Regions from separate parts of the Vibrio sp. Vb0937 genome, predicted to be linked through region 3. Evidence: riboswitches for the same ligand, from Rfam matches in the RefSeq annotation. Region 3 holds a riboswitch; each other region holds the start of a gene.

Region 1 (5,672 bases), on a different contig from region 3:
GCAGCACTTCCTAACCCACCACAACCGATGATCAGCACATGCGATTTACTCAAACGCTCTTGCCCAATTTCGGCAATTTCAGGCAGAGCGACTTGGCGCTGATAGCGAAGGAACTGCTTATCCGTGAGCATGCTCGCCTCTCTTGGTATCCGCCAACTCACTATTCTGATCAGTGAACGTTAGCTGTCTTTCCTTCATCAGTTGTGCGAAGAACTCGATGACCGATTGAGGTGATTCTGCCAACGTAATAGCACGCACTACTGCTAAGCTAGAAACACCTGTTTGCCAAACTTGGTCAGCATTAGATTGGTCAATGCCACCAATCGCGACCGTCGGAAAGCCAAGCACATAGTCACTACCTGCTTTGTCTTTTGCGGGACGGAAAACCAACTCTGTGTTTCCGTAAGGAATGCTATCAATCAGCTTTTGATAAAGAGACAAGCGCACCAAACCTTGTGGTTTCGATGGCATCTGTTTTGTGGTGGTTGGGAAAATATGCCCTAGCGCGATGTAACTAGGATGAATTTGTACGATGCGCAGTAGCTCATAATAACCATGAGTAGAAAGACCAAGACAAATGCCGGCTTTAGTTAGCTGAGCCAAATTCGATTCTTCTATGTCTTCTTGTCCTAGGTGAACACCATAAGCGCCATGCTTGATTGCCAACTGCCAATAGTCATTGATGAACACTTGTGCTTGATACTGACGACCTAGCTCAATTGCTCGAATGATCTGTTGTTCTAAATCGGCTTGTTGTGGGTTCTTTATTCGCAGTTGAATAGTGTTGATGCCTAGTGGCAGTAGACGCTCAATCCAAGCAACATCATCAACGACTGGATAGAGCCCTAGACTTTGCTTAGTTAGAGTTGGAAAGCTAACGCTCTCACCTTGTGCAGACCAACCAACTTGAATACCTAGTCGGTTATCCTCCAGTACAGGTGTGGGGAAATCATCAAATTGGTCAGCCCACTGAGTAGATCTTCCCTCGTTAAGGTTGCCATTCAACAGTGTTTCACGTGAAACATTCGCTTGTTGAGTTAGCATTCCTCGAGCAAGTGTTAACGCATCTTCGATAGGAAAATCGAGTACTGTCAGCGTTACTATCCAAGCAAGGTGATGTTCAGGATCGAACATTGCGTTGAGTTTGGACTTAACGGAAAGCGCTCTCACTTCGTTGTTAATTGGGTGACGCCAGATATCAAGCTTAAGCACTTTCTCCTTTTTATCGGATACCTGAGTATCAACAATACCAATATAAATCGCTTTCGACGGTTGCTTAGCACACGCTTCTACCGACAAAGCAGAGCGGTAATAGAGCACAAATGAACTCTCATTCTCAGAGTCATAACCATTAATAAGATCTGTCGTTATGCGTGTGGTCTGTTGGTCGCGAACAAGCTGAATAGATTGAGTTGGGCTCACACCCAACTCAATGTCTTCGATGCTAAAACCCTGTTCTTTCGCCAACAACAAACATTGCTGAACTAAACCAGTCAGTTCAATCAATGATGACGGAATAAGGATTTTGCTCATTAGTCACTTACCTCGGCATGTGCTGCTGGGTGGTATAGCTCGGAACCTGACTCTCTAAATTCTTGCGATTTCTGACGCATCCCCTCAAGAGGATCATCCAGCATTTTGATCGATATAGCTTGGTCCGCAGCAACTTGCTCAGTGTCTTTCGCATACTCTCGTACCTCTTGCGAGATCTTCATCGAGCAGAACTTTGGTCCACACATCGAACAGAAGTGAGCAACTTTGCCGGACTCTTGAGGCAAGGTTTCATCATGGAAAGCACGAGCAGTATCTGGGTCGAGCGACAAGTTAAATTGATCTTCCCAACGGAACTCGAAGCGAGCTTTAGAAAGCGCATTATCACGAACTTGAGCGCCAGGGTGCCCTTTCGCTAAATCAGCGGCGTGCGCAGCAAGCTTGTAAGTGATCATGCCTACTTTCACGTCTTCTTTGTTTGGTAAGCCAAGATGCTCTTTAGGAGTTACGTAGCAAAGCATTGCACAGCCATACCAACCAATCATGGCAGCGCCGATGCCTGAAGTAATATGGTCGTAACCAGGAGCGACGTCTGTCGTCAGCGGACCAAGGGTATAGAAAGGAGCCTCATGACAGTGCTCTAACTGCTCTTCCATGTTCTCTTTGATCATATGCATTGGAACATGACCAGGACCTTCGATTATCACCTGTACGTCGTATTCCCACGCTATCTTGGTCAACTCACCAAGAGTGCGAAGCTCTGCAAATTGCGCTTCGTCGTTAGCATCGGCTACCGAGCCAGGGCGCAGACCATCACCAAGAGATAGTGCAACATCGTACTTAGCACAGATTTCACAGATCTCTCGGAAGTGGGTATATAAGAAGCTTTCTTGGTGATGCGCTAAACACCATTTCGCGATGATAGAACCACCACGAGAGACGATGCCAGTAATGCGTTTTGCAGTCATTGGCACATAACGAAGTAGTAAACCGGCATGGATAGTAAAGTAGTCAACGCCCTGCTCTGCTTGCTCAATCAGGGTATCGCGCATCACTTCCCAGTTAAGGTTTTCCGCAACACCGTTCACTTTCTCAAGCGCTTGGTACATTGGCACGGTACCGATCGGAACCGGACTGTTACGTAGAATCCACTCGCGAGTTTCGTGGATGTTACGTCCAGTAGAAAGATCCATTACGGTATCTCCACCCCAACGCGTTGCCCATACTAACTTTTCTACTTCTTCCTCAATCGAAGAAGTGACCGATGAGTTACCGATGTTGGCGTTCACTTTGACCAAAAAGTTACGTCCAATGATCATTGGTTCGGATTCTGGGTGGTTAATATTTGAAGGGATAATAGCGCGACCTTCGGCGACTTCTTTACGCACGAATTCGGCGGTAATATCTTTTGGTAGGTTCGCTCCGAAGCTTTGACCCGGATGCTGTTGATTCAGCACTTCATCGCGATACTTGGCACGCCCCATGTTTTCACGCAGCGCGATATATTCCATTTCTGGGGTAATAATACCTTTGCGAGCATAGTGCAATTGAGTCACACAATGGCCATCTTTGGCACGTCGAATACGTGGTAGATTACCGTAACGAAGACCGTCTAGTGTTTCGTCTTCTAAGCGTTCTTTGGTGTACACCGAGCTTACTTCATCAAGTAGCTCAGTATCGGCGCGCTCTTCAATCCACCCTTCTCTCAGCTTAGGTAAGCCGTTATAGAGGTCTATGGTGTGCTCTGGATCTGTGTATACACCCGACGTATCGTAAACGCGTACTGGCTCATTAGGTTCGAATATAGGCGCTTCTTTTGTGCCTCCAATAAGGCTATCAGCGAGTGATATTTCACGCATTGGCACACGAATATCTGGACGTGAGCCTTCTACGTAGACTTTGCTTGAATTGGGGTACGGTTGTACCGAGAGTGTATCAATGAACTGTTTTGCTTCCAGTCTCGCTTGTTTGCGACTCGACATAGCATTTTTCCTTGCTTTGTTATACTAGATAAAAAGTAATTGGATAAAAATGCTTGGCGGATAGATGCGACAAGAGGAGTCAAATTAAGGCTAGTTAAAGCTTACGATATTTGCCTGTAACAACATTCGACTTTTGATAGATCAACCAGAAAAAACTCCGGTGTGAATATCTTCTCTTGTTCCCTTCGCAGATTCTAATCTGATCAGGTTCAACGGATCCCGAATTAACGGTCTCAGCCTTATGGCACTCCGACAAGTGATGTCAGTATATAAAAACGGCTTGGTGAAACCAAGCCGACCTGTTCAATTTTTAACTACTTTGCTAGCTGCGCATCAATAATTGAAAGCCAATCCACGCCGCTGAAATACTTAACACGACATTCAACAATACGTTCAACCCCATCTTAAAGAAAGCGCCCTGCTGCATAAGCAAAACATTATCCATCGAGAAGGTGGAAAACGTCGTTAGTGCACCTAAAAAACCCAAGCCAATCACTTGTCGCCAAGGTTCCGTTGCCAAAAGTTCATTATCGAAAGCTGCTATCAATAAGCCCATCATAAATGAGCCAACAACGTTAACGGTTAACGTACCATATGGAAAACCACGCCCCAATAAAATGACACAAAGTTCAGAAATTAAGTAACGAGAACATGCACCAAATGCACCACCCAATGCAATAAAACCCAAAACGGATAGTTGTCCCATAATTCCCCCAGAAAAGTTAATGGCGACATTGTAATCAAATTTACGGCAATAGTGATTATACAATCTTAGAATTCAGCAAAGTATAGCGCTTAAAACTTATCAAGATTTTAAAAGTTACAGGAGTCACTTTACTTCAATGTAACCCATCAAACCCGTCTTCATGTGTTCAATTACATGACAATGGTACATCCAACGCCCTGGGTTATCTGCAACAAATGCCGCTTTCGCACTGCCGTTTTTTCCAAGTAAGACCGTATCGGTATGAAACGGTTCGTCGAGTTTTTTGCCATCTAACTCAAGAACCGTAAATGTGTGTCCATGAAGATGAATAGGATGATGATATTGGGTGACGTTCTTTAGGTTGAAGATATAGGTTTTTCCCATCTCCAATGTTGAAAGCGGCGCTGGAATATTATCTTTGCTCATTCCCTCCCAAGCCCGTTTGTTCATCAGCCAGAACTTAGGTATCGCTTTGCCCGATTGATCAGCAGGAGTGATCGCGCCCTCCCACTCAAACACATAATCGATTTGCTCTGCATTTTTCAAATCGAGAGCTGGCACAGGGTTGAGAGGTAATAAAGGCAGTTTCTGGTTGTTCGGCAGGTCAGACTCAACAACGTCAAACTCGCACAAAGGGAATGGGAAGCGTCCTTTCATTTGACGCACATAAACACGTGTTCCAGCCTTCGGAGCAATCAATCCGATATCTAACCTCATTCCCGGACCAATTTTGTGCTGAGTGAGCTTATAAGGCGCTTTAACAGGATTACCATCAATAGCAATAACCCAAGCCTCTGCCCCTTCTATAGCGATCGGGTAAGTAATGGTATTATCGACATTAGCAATTCTTAATCGCGTAGTGGCATTCTGCTTCAGCGCATAAACAGGCTCATGGACACCATTGACGCTACTCCACTCTCCGGGAGTCCCCATACGAGCGCTCAAGCGCGGCACCATAAGGTTCTTCCATTGTCCTTGCTTGTCTAAGTGCCAATGCTTGAGGACGACTTCATGCTCTTCATCAAACTGAACAGGCTCTGCCTCTTCAACGACAATTAGCCCGACTAAGCCCTTACCAAGCTGCTTCACACTGTTCATATGTGGGTGATACCAAAATGTGCCCGCATCTGGTGGTGTAAATTCATAAACGAATGTTTCACCCGGCATGATAGGCAACTGACTTAAGAAAGGTACACCATCCATTTCAATAGGGATTCGCAAGCCATGCCAGTGGATTGTAGTCGGCTCTGAAAGCTTGTTAGTAAACCGAATTATAACTTTCTCGCCTTGGCGACAACGAATCGTAGGCGCTGGAATCGAACCATTAAATGCGAGTACGTCTGTGTTAAACCCAGGGACCAATTCTGCAGTAGAAGGCTCTGCAGTGATATCGTATATATATTGCCCCTGCTTATTAGTGCTCCTAGATAGAGAACATGCAGGTAGAACGGTAAGCGCGGAGATTGCTAAGGATGATTGAAGAAAGCGTCGAC
Region 2 (5,672 bases), on a different contig from region 3:
GCTGCAAGCTTAGTTGAGGAATTCCACTCAATTGGCCATGACGTACTGGAGATGGAACAACAGATCCAAGGCCGGCTGCGTATTTCCGCGCCACCAGCGTTGGATGCGTATATGGCGGAACACATCTTTTTGCCATTTTTAAAACAATGGCCAAAAGTACAAATTGCGTTAGAAGCATCGAACGATTTTGTTGATCTGTTTTCACACGGCTTTGATATGGCAATTCGAGTCGGTCAGATAGTTGATGATCGATTGATCGCAAAAAAATTAGGCTATACGACTCGAGTCCTGGCTGCTAGCCCTGAGTATTTAGCTGAGTTCGGCGTACCTGAAACGCCAGAAGACCTGACAAAACACAACTGTTTGAGGTATCAATATGTTTCAGAAATAGGGCCTTGGACGCTGATCTCACACGATAATACCGTCAATGTTTCAATAACCAGTAACTTCTCAAGTACAACTGTAGAAGCAATATTGAAAGGCGCACTTAAAGGACTAGGCATCGCTAACTTACCTGTGCAGAACATGACGCAAGAGCTAGAAAGTGGCACCTTAGTCAGAGTGTTACCGCAATGGCACACGGTACCAATGCCTATTTATTTAGTCTATCGTCCTGGAGCAAACCGCCCACGGCGTGTACAAGCAATGATTGACCATATCATGAGCTTAAGATCTCAATTTGAATTTGGACCTCGGCATGGTTTGTGTTGCGGAGAAGCATAACCTAGCAACTATCAGGCACTAGCATGCTGCTCGGATAAATGCCGCAAGCTTCTCACTAGCATGCTGTTCACTCAATGCAGACATATCACCCGCGGCTTCCACTTTACCATCTGCCACAAACACAAAGTGGCTGGCAATCGCTTTGGCATCGCTTAAATGGTGCGTGACCATCAATACGGTTATTCCCCGCTCTGCTGCGAGTTTTTTTACCAAGCTCAGCATCTCTTCACGCAACACCGGATCAAGCGCCGAGAACGGCTCATCCAATAGCCACATGGGATGAGGCTGAACAAAACAACGCGCTAAGGCAACACGTTGACGCTGGCCACCAGAAAGATGCTCTGGCAAACGGTCGAGGTACTCTGCAACACCAACTTGCTGCGCGGCTTGTTCAATCTGACGATTTTGGTCCACCGTAAGCTTTAGCCCTGGGTGTAAGCCCAAACCGATGTTGTCACGCACCGATAAGTGAGCAAACAAATTGTGCTCTTGGAACAACATAGAGAACGGACGCAGATAAGGCTCTTTACGCACAATGGACTCACCATCAACACAAATATCACCACGGTCAGGATGGATGAATCCTGCCACCAACGCCAGCAAGGTTGACTTCCCTGCCCCACTTGGTCCCATCAGCGATACAATCTGTCCTTGCTCAATCGTTAAGTCAAAACGAAACAGTTCACGTTGGTAGGTGTACTGCACATCATCCAACACTAACATTACGCTCTCTCCTTCGTTTTCAATACTTTCTCAATCAAGGCAAAACAGCCCACACTCAACAACAATAGGGTCACCGATACCACCGCAGCTGCGTCCATCTGATAACTGCCAAGCAACTGGAACAAATACAGAGGTAAGGTACGAAACTCTTGTCCACCAAACAGTGCGATGGCACTTAAATCCCCTATTGCAAACATAAAGCTGATCGCAAACGCATGTGCAAACGGCTTGCGTAGCGCCTGCCACTCCACCACTTTAAACCGTTGCCAGCCACGCATGCCTAAGCTGGCACATACATACTGATACTGTTGTTCAATGTGCAGCATTGGCTGCGCTAGCGTTTTGATCACGTAAGGCAAAGCCATCAAACCGTTCACCAAAATCACGACAAAAAATGCCAAGCTAAAAACATCGGTAAATGCGCGCAGTAGTAAGAATAAACCGGTGCTAATCACCAGACCTGGAGTCACCAAAATAATGGTGCCGATTAACTCTATCTGATCGGCTCGCGTGTTTTTGTACTGCAACCGCCAACGGCGACTGGTCAATAGTATGGACACCCCTGCAGCGACCGCAAGCACGCTAGCGACACAGGCGACTTTGAGGGAGTTCAATAGCGCAAACCAAAAACGCTCATCGGTTAATACTGTCCAAACTTGTTGGTTGATGCCACTCAGTAACACCATCAATAACGGCGGTATTACCAGTAAAAAGGCACCTATGATCCAAAAGCTATCCCAAGCTTTTGACCACCCATGATCCTTCGTTAAATATTGCTGTACCGATGTGCTTCCAGCACTGATAGAAACAGGCCTTGTTAACTTCTGCACTCCAATAGCAAGCAGTCCACATAACAGCATCTGCCACAGCGCCAATAACGCCCCAGCTTGTAAATCAAAATCAAACTTAATCGCTTGGTAAATGGCCAATTCAATGGTGGTGGATTTTGGCCCGCCCCCCAACGCCATTACAGTGGCAAAACTGGTAAAGCACAACATAAACACCAACCCACAAACGTGGGGAAGCTGCTGCCTTAAACGCGGCCATTCTACCCAGCGAAACTTATCCCAATGGCTCATCCCAAGATGCGCGCAAAGCTTATGCTGCTCGGCAGGAATAGACTCCAAGGCTTGCAGAAGCAATCGTGCCGCGTAAGGTAAATTAAAGAACACATGGGCGAGTAAAATGCCGTTCAAACCGTAAATAGAGAATGGCAGTTTAGTGTCGAAACTTTGCAACCACTGCGCCAACAAACCACTGTTGCCATAAATCGCTAACAGCCCAAAAACACCAACCAAAACCGGCAAAACCAGTGTCGATGCAAACAGCTTAAGCAGTAATGATTTACCAATAAATTGGCGACGCGAAAGTGCGTGCGCTACTGGAATGGCAAAGCCAACACTGAGCAATGTGGAAAGAAACGCTTGGTAGAAACTGAACTTGGTGACATGTTGATAGTACGGGTCGCCCCATACCACAGACACATCAAGTGAAGGGGCTTGAACAATCAAAGCACCTAGGGCAGAAATAACAAAGGTCGCGATGATCATCGCGACCCCTAAACCTATTTTTGGAACAGAATTCAAAGGTAAAACCTATCTCATTCAGATGAGGGTGGAAACGTCAGCTAAAACGTCAATGCGCTTTGCCATTCGCGAATCCAAGACTTACGCATTTTTGCCACTTCATCAGCACTAAAGCTCAACGACTTGCTTGGAACACTCAAAGTTTCAAAACCTTTAGGTAACTCAACGTCAGTGACTGGGTACATCCAGTTACCCGTTGGCATCGCCGATTGGAACTCATCACTTAAAATGAAACTCATAAATTGATCAGCAAGTTCTGAATTTTTTGCCCCTTTCACTTTGGCGGCGACTTCAACTTGCATGTAGTGGCCTTCAGCAAAATTCGCCGTCGCAAACTTCGAATCGTTTTCCGCAATTAAGTGGTACGCAGGTGAGGAGGTGTAAGAAAGCACTAAATCGGACTCACCATTGAGGAACATGGAATACGCTTCAGACCAACCTTTCGTGACCGTTACGGTTTTGCTCGCTAGCTTCTGCCACGCTTGCGTCACATCGTCGCCATAAATAGATTTCATCCATAGCATCAAGCCTTGGCCCGGCGTTGAAGTCCGCGGATCTTGGTAAATCACTTTCAGATCGTCGCGCGTTTCCACCAGCTCTTTCATGCTTTTCGGCGGATTAGTCATTTTCTCTTTGTTGTACACAAACGCGAAGTAGCCGTAATCGTACGGTACAAACGTCGTGTCGCTCCAACCGTTTGGTAACACTGTATTGGACGTATCTACATTGTGCTCGGCAAGCAGACCGGTTTTCTTCGCTTCTGCCATCAGATTGTTATCCAAACCTAATACGATGTCCGCTTTGCTATTACCGCCTTCAAGACGAAGACGATTCAGAATCGACACACCATCGTCCAACGCTACGAAGTTAACGTCACAGCCACATTTTGCTTCAAAAGCTTGCTCGATTTTAGGACCCGGCCCCCAATCTGCGGCAAAAGAGTCGTAGGTATAGATGGTTAATGTGTTTTCAGCGGCAAACGCTGAAGTAGAGGTGATTGCAGCTAAGGCAATCAGATTTAGAGTGGGTTTCACTGCTCGCTCTCCATGAGTATTTCAGAGAAATAAGTTGAGCGGCACAGGGTTTGAGGCGGCTATTAAGGACTTCCAATATCCAGACTCAATTCCTACGCCAGCATTATCTGGTTCAGGTAATACGGGTCCCTAGTTAAACACTTAGGTCTCAGCGCCCCAATGCATTGATTGACTCAATGCTAAATGGGTTTGCTCCCCGATGAGTTGGATGGATTGTAAAGGTATTTGAGTGGTTACACAATCAGCTCACGAGCGCTGGTCATAACCCCAACGAGGCACCAAACCTTGCTCAATACCTAAGTGGTCAAGAATTCTCGCCACCATAAAATCCACTAAGTCTTCAATACTCTTTGGCTGATGATAGAAGCCTGGAGCTGCTGGCATGATGGTGACGCCCATTTGCGACAGTTTGTGCATGTTCTCCAGATGTAGCGTTGAAAATGGTGTTTCGCGAACCACGAGCAACAGCTGCCCGCGCTCTTTCATTACCACATCAGCGGCCCGCTCGATCAAGTTATCTGACATACCATGCGCAATCGCTGCAACGCTTCCCGCAGAACATGGGCAAACCACCATTTGCTTGGGTGCAGCAGAACCAGACGCAACCGGCGAGAACCAATCGTCTTTACCGCAAACGGTGATGTTATTTGGATTGCAGTTCAGGTGCTCTACTAATGCTTGCTGCGCCGCTTCTGGGCCACTTGGTAGCTTAAGATTATGCTCGGTTGCCATCACAACACGAGCCGCCGAAGAAATCAGAACGTAGACATGATAATCCGCCGCAACCAAGCATTCTAAAAGACGAAGGCCGTAGGGAGCACCAGAAGCACCCGTTAATGCCAACGTGATGGCTTTTTTATGAGAGGGTTGTGTTTTGTTTTGCATATCAATCAGGCTTTTTGTTTTAACTGCTCAAGAAGTTTTCCGTGAATACCACCAAAGCCACCGTTGCTCATGACTAGAATTTGGTCACCTGGTCGCGCACGTTCGACGATCTTGGCTACAAAGTTATCTATATCCGCATCGACAAACGCTGGCTGTGTGCATTGGTCGGCAATGTCTTGCACAGACCACTCGATATTATCTGGCTGGAACAAGAAGACTTCATCTGCACTGTGTAGTGACTCTGCAAGTGTGTTTTTGTGTACGCCACGCTTCATGGTGGCAGAACGCGGCTCTAACACAGCAAGGATGCGTTTTTCACCTACCTTGTTACGCAAACCACCGACTGTAAGTTCAATTGCCGTTGGGTGATGCGCAAAATCATCGTAAACCGTCACACCTTGTTCTTCACCTTTCAGCTCTAAACGGCGCTTGGTATTGATGAAACGCCCTAATGCTTGGCAAGCAAGATCCGGAGTGACTCCAACATGTCGTGCAGCAGCGATTGCCATCAGCGCATTATCCACATTGTGGTCACCCACCAAATTCCATTCGACGGTACCAACCTTCTCGCCTTGCAACGCAACGTCAAATTTTGAGCCATCAAGCACTAATTTGTGCGCTTGCCAGTCACCATCAACACCTGAAAACTGCTTTTCTGTCCAGCAACCACGCTCTAATACATCCGCTAACGCTTGATCCTGCCTCGGCGCTAAGATCAATC
Region 3 (5,672 bases):
CAACTGCGAGAACGACACCAATCAAATTCCAATGGAAATTGCCCGTTGATTGTTCTGGTACGACTTCAGTGTTGCCAAACAAAACAATCAACAAGGTACTAAAGGCAAGAGAGGAGATGGCGAGCAACGCAACAAAACCGCCAATCACAAGGTTTACTTTCTTTTTATAAATGTCTTTATTTATCTGTTTGATTTCCATATACCGCTCCTAACAGGTTACCTCTATTTTAACCAGCGCACTCCGCACGACAATCGAAGCTTTGTAAGTAAGTTCACATTTGCTATTAAACTCGCATCCCTTCCCTGCTTGGGTATATACTTCCGCGCATTCACTCTTCCTATATAGAGGCTAAATTCATGCGCTCTTTTGTTTTACGAGCTCGCGCGGCGCCAACCACCAGCAAAGCACTGTTAGAAGGTGTTGGTAATGAAGCGCATACAGAGATTCTTGCTCATACCATGATGAACACTATGTTCGTTGCTCAATCACACCGTGAAGATGTGGTTGTTCACTTGGTTTTGGAAAGCACAAAAGACTTCTCACGCACCATTACTATTCGCTCCAACGACATCACCAACATTGGCGGCTTCCATGAGTCAACCTTGATTGCAGCAGTGGCTCGCGCTTTGGATGCTTCGGTTGGTATGGGTAAAGAGCAACTTCGTGAAGTCGAACCTGGTATTACCGTTCGTACAGTGAGCTTTGAACGCCTAGTACAAGAGCTGGCAGAAGATCACCAACTATATATGTTGGATAAGAAAGGCGAATTTGTTCGTGATGCAGAAATTGGTGAAAATCCATGTTTCTTGCTAACTGACCATATACCGATGCCGAAAAAGTCTTTTAACAGCTTAAAGCGCCTTGGCACAGAGAAGATCAGCTTAGGTCCTAAGATGCTTTTCGCTTCTCAGTGTGTGGTATTGATCCACAATGAGTTGGACATACGCGAATTCTAGTTATTCGCGCACACGTTGCTAGGTAATGAAAGAGGACTCCATTGAGTCCTCTTTTTTGTTTCTATAGGGATGCTAAGTTTACTTACCACCAATGCTCAAACGAGCAAAACGAACGTCTGACGAGAAGAAAGTTCGGCTATCGTTAATTAACTGAGTATCACCCACTGCCTCAACTTCTTGCAGCATCTTGTAGAAGTTACCCGCTACCGTGATCCCACGAACTGGTTGAACGCGCTCTCCATCACGGCACAAGAAGCCACTCGCACCAAATGAGAAATCACCACTCACTGCATCCGCACCAGAATGGACACCTTGAAGCTCGACTAACTCTAGGTACTCACCCGCTTTTACTTCTGACGCACTGCTGTTGCCTGTCGCAATCACTTTGTGATTCGCTGATACGTCTAGGCTCGATTTTGCACCGCGAGCGGCACTTGCTGTCGAGACTGCGCCCAAATAACTTGCGGTCTGGCTGTTGTGTAGCAAGGTTTTCAACTCACCATTAGCAATCATCACATTATCTTGAGTAGCGAAGCCTTCACTATCAAAACTTGTGATTGCCATACCATTTGGCATGTAAGCCGTATCGGTAAAGGTAATCAAATCACTCGCAACACGTTGACCAAGCTTGTCACCCAATGGCGTAATGCCTTTCATCGCGCTTACACCAGAGAAAGCACTGCCGAAAGCACCGAATAAACTTGCTAGCGCATTGATGTGGAAAATAGCAGGGTAGTTACCTGTCGCAACCGGAGCGCCTTCCAGAAGATCACGAGCAAGGTTGTAGCCACCTTCGATACAGTAAGCTGGATTCAACTCATCAAAACGGCGACCCAGTGACATTCTACCCGCCATTGACTGTTTGCCGTCTTTTTCAAACAAGGTATACGCGTAACAAGTGAACGAGCGCTCGAAGTGTTGACACAATGTGCCTTGAGTATTGGCAATGATCAGTTGTGTTTCGCCATCGCTGTAACCATTGTAAGGTGCGCTAGAGGCGTGAGGCAGAGCCACTACGCCTTGCTCAAGTGCGAGAGACAGTTCGATTTTTTCGTCAACAGAAGTTGTATCTTCTTGCGCAATCTCAGCAACATCAGTCGCGATTTGGCTGTTCACGCAACTAATAGTCTGATGTTCATCTTGCTTGGAAAAGCGAGCGCTTTGCAGTGCGTTGGTCAGCATCAAATCTAAGCTTGGTTGCTCTAACGACTCAGAATAGCTTGTTGCAACGCGCGCATCTTTCACAACACGAACACCCAGGACTTGGCTTGAGCTTACTTTGTACTCATCCAGCTTTCCTTGGTTCGCTTTCAGAGAAAAGCTGCTGTTGCGGTTTACAATGACGTCCGCTTCTGCACCTTGGCGTTTTGCTTCTGATAGGACGTAATCAACCGCATTAAGAAGTTGTTGTTCTTGGCTCATTAGTTACCGCCTCCTACCAGAATGTTATCGACTTTCAGCGTTGGCTGACCGACTGTTGTTGGCACTGAGCCACTCACGGAACCACACATGCCCGGCGCAAGCGCCATGTCTTTGCCGACCATGCTGATTTCTTTCAACACTTTTGGACCCGTGCTGATCAGCGTTGCTGTTTTCAGAGGTTTGGTGATTTTGCCATTTTCAATGAGATAAGCTTCACGAACAGCAAAGTTGAACTCACCCGTGCCCGGTTGAACCGAGCCGCCGCCCATCTTCTTCGCATAGATACCACGTTCGATGCCTGCCAGCATGTCATCAAGTGAATGCTCGCCCTCTTCGATAAAGGTGTTACGCATGCGCGAGGTTGGTGCAAACTTGTAGTTTTGACGACGACCAGAACCCGTAGGCTCATAACCTGTCTTCATGCCACCCATTTTATCGACCATAAAGCTGGTTAGCTTACCGTCTTTGATCAATTGAGTGCGCTGAGTCTTCATGCCTTCGTCATCAACATGAATCGAGCCCCATTCGTTGGTCATGGTGCCATCATCGACTGCATTCACTGCGGTGTGAGCAACCATTTCGCCCATCTTGTCGTGGAATACGGACGCTTTCTTCGCAACTGAAGTGGTTTCTAGCAAGTGGCCACAAGCTTCGTGGAAGATTACGCCACCAAAGCCGTTACCAATTACCACTGGCATTTCACCCGATGGGCACGCATCCGCACCAAGTTTGACCAACGCTTGCTGCGCGATAGTTTGACCTAGCTCTTTGGCATCAAGCTGCTCACTGAACTCCCAACCAGCAAGAGCGCCAGGACCTTCCATACCAGAAGACTGCTCATTGCCTTTTTGAGCGACAGTATTACCAGCAACTCGGATGTAGTGACGAGTATCGTCAACCTGTAGACCTTCTGAATTGAAAATAGACACTTGCTGTTCGCGCTGAAGTACGCTGCCAATGAACTGGCTGATATGTTCACTCTCAGCACGTGCTGCTTGGTCAACTTGCAATAGGAAAGCAATTTTAGAATCTAGGTTAGCGTCTTTGCCAAGTGGCATACGACAACCATGTTGAATTGGGTAGCGGTTCAGATTGAGAGAACCTGCTGACGCGATTTGCTCACGCTTATCTTTTGCAGCAAGTAGTGAGGTTACGCGTTTTAGTTCGGCTTCATCTGTGCTGTTGGTGTAACCGTAAAGCACTTTATGACCGAAGAAGAGACGAATACCGATACCAAAATCGATACCCGAGTTCACCTTATCTACCTCGCCAGATGCGATCTGGACAGTGTTGGTTTGATGGTGTTCAACGAATAGCTCAGCGAAATCAGCCCCTAAAAAGAGGGCATGATCGATCACCGCTTTCGCTGTTACAGAATTAAGCATGAAATCTCCTTGCTCGTTGATCGTCCTAGCCTTCCCCACCTTTGAGTTAGACTCTGTTTATAACAGTCACAACCTAAATTGGATGACTCAAAAGCATATTGGCAACGCATTAAATATTAACACTTTTTTAACCTTGTTTTATGCTAATCCTTGCTAAGTCAAAGAACGAATCGTTACGTATTATGTCGACATCTCACTATTAGATAGTGTCTTGAACTGCCAGTTTCAATGCAGCACGTTATTTACACTAAATTCTGTTCTTTCGTTACTGCTCTCAAGTCTCATATTTAATCGATTGCCCCCTCTTGGCCGGAAAAAACACGTGCACCGTAACTGAGTGAACTGCTATTATCTTGACGAAATAGTCGGGGGGCCCATGCAGTGAATGCGTCGGCTGAGATCGAAATTCGAGACCCGTTGAACCTGATTCAGTTAGCACTGACGTAGGGAACTATCATCACTTTGCCACTAGCCTGCTTCAAGTCTGTATCGACGCAGCTAGCCTCAACGGATCCATACACCGATCTTCAATGGCCAAGTCAGTTCCTTTACGTCTGTAATAGGAGCGACCATGGCGCAGCAGTCAAGCCAAGAAAAACCATCAACACAGCCACAAGCAGCAACTTCAACAGATACACCGATCGTGTTGACGATTGCAGGTTCTGATAGTGGCGGCGGCGCAGGCATTCAAGCCGACATCAAAGCGATGTCCGCAACCGGCAGTTTTGCTTGCTCGGTAATCACGGCGATTACTTCGCAAAATACCCAAGGCGTTTCTGCGATTTTCCCCATTCCTCTCGACCATGTAGAGAGCCAACTCGATGCGGTATTTATCGACCTCAACATCGTTGCAGTCAAAGTAGGCATGCTGGCCGATTCCGACATCATCAAAGTCGTTGCCAACAAAATTAAACAATACCAGCCAAAACACCTCGTGATTGACCCTGTAATGGTGGCCACCAGCGGCGATCTATTACTGGAACAGTCAGCAATCAGCACTTTAAAAGAAGAATTGATTCCGCTTGCAGACATCATTACCCCTAACCTACCCGAAGGCGCAGCATTGACGGGTAAGCCAGTACCTCAATCAGAATCTGAAATGAACGATATGATTGCTGATTTACGCGCGCTAGGTGCAAAAGCGGTGCTGTTAAAAGGCGGCCACTTAGAAAAAGACGAAAACAGCAACGATCTGCTGATCATGCAAGACAGCGCCGAGTTAATCAGCGCTAAACGCTTTCCAACCAAAAATACCCATGGCACAGGCTGCACGCTGTCTTCTGCTATCGCGTCTTACCTTGGTCAAGGCAACAATCTGCACAAAGCGGTGCACCTTGGTAAGCAGTACATCAGCCAAGCTATCGCGCACGCAGATGAATTGGATGTCGGTAAAGGTCACGGCCCTGTGAACCACTTTTTTGCAGGTCACACGCATGTGCGCTAATGCACTGGGCATTCAGCTTACCGAAGCAAGTCTGCAATACAAAGACAGCCAAACACCAACATTAGCAGGGTTGAGTATGACTATCCCTGCCAATCAATGGACTGTTTTACTTGGTCGCAGTGGTTGCGGAAAAACGACGATCCTTCGTTATCTAGCTGGGTTGTTAGACGACAAAGTCGAATGGCATGGTGAATTAACCACAACGGATGGCATCGCCCTGCACGAGCGTATTGCCTACATGGCACAACAAGACTTGTTGTTGCCGTGGTTAAATGTGTTAGACAACGTCTGCCTCAGTTCTCGATTTTCTCAAGACCAATCACCAGAGCAAAATAAACAACGCGCACTGACTTTACTAAACCAAGTAGGACTCGCAGATTACGCGGATGCTAAGCCAGCTCAGCTCTCTGGCGGCATGAGACAACGTGTTGCCCTTGCTCGCACTCTGATGCAAGACAAGCCTT

The links. A riboswitch is a leader RNA that binds a small molecule or an ion and turns the genes downstream of it on or off. The one in region 3 is predicted to bind thiamine pyrophosphate.
Region 1: it holds a riboswitch for thiamine pyrophosphate, as region 3 does, so the genes downstream of both, thiC (phosphomethylpyrimidine synthase ThiC) here and thiD (bifunctional hydroxymethylpyrimidine kinase/phosphomethylpyrimidine kinase) in region 3, are expected to answer to the same signal.
Region 2: it holds a riboswitch for thiamine pyrophosphate, as region 3 does, so the genes downstream of both, thiB (thiamine ABC transporter substrate binding subunit) here and thiD (bifunctional hydroxymethylpyrimidine kinase/phosphomethylpyrimidine kinase) in region 3, are expected to answer to the same signal.

The regions. Positions count from the first base shown of each region.
Region 1 covers NZ_JAWOTK010000030.1:469-6,140, reverse strand. The annotation lists gene R7P67_RS20595 (HesA/MoeB/ThiF family protein) at 1-131, opposite strand, end outside; gene R7P67_RS20590 (thiamine phosphate synthase) at 118-1,533, opposite strand; gene thiC (phosphomethylpyrimidine synthase ThiC) at 1,533-3,473, opposite strand; TPP riboswitch at 3,637-3,735, opposite strand; gene crcB (fluoride efflux transporter CrcB) at 3,796-4,179, opposite strand; gene R7P67_RS20575 (multicopper oxidase family protein) at 4,303-5,672, opposite strand, start outside.
Region 2 covers NZ_JAWOTK010000012.1:62,461-68,132, forward strand. The annotation lists gene R7P67_RS15600 (LysR family transcriptional regulator) at 1-723, shown strand, start outside; gene thiQ (thiamine ABC transporter ATP-binding protein) at 742-1,446, opposite strand; gene thiP (thiamine/thiamine pyrophosphate ABC transporter permease ThiP) at 1,446-3,032, opposite strand; gene thiB (thiamine ABC transporter substrate binding subunit) at 3,074-4,066, opposite strand; TPP riboswitch at 4,139-4,275, opposite strand; gene R7P67_RS15620 (flavin prenyltransferase UbiX) at 4,313-4,951, opposite strand; gene mpl (UDP-N-acetylmuramate:L-alanyl-gamma-D-glutamyl-meso-diaminopimelate ligase) at 4,957-5,672, opposite strand, start outside.
Region 3 covers NZ_JAWOTK010000001.1:862-6,533, forward strand. The annotation lists gene R7P67_RS00010 (DUF3087 domain-containing protein) at 1-199, opposite strand, end outside; gene trmY (tRNA (pseudouridine(54)-N(1))-methyltransferase TrmY) at 358-957, shown strand; gene R7P67_RS00020 (TldD/PmbA family protein) at 1,036-2,379, opposite strand; gene R7P67_RS00025 (TldD/PmbA family protein) at 2,379-3,764, opposite strand; TPP riboswitch at 4,121-4,231, shown strand; gene thiD (bifunctional hydroxymethylpyrimidine kinase/phosphomethylpyrimidine kinase) at 4,336-5,208, shown strand; gene R7P67_RS00035 (ABC transporter ATP-binding protein) at 5,198-5,672, shown strand, end outside.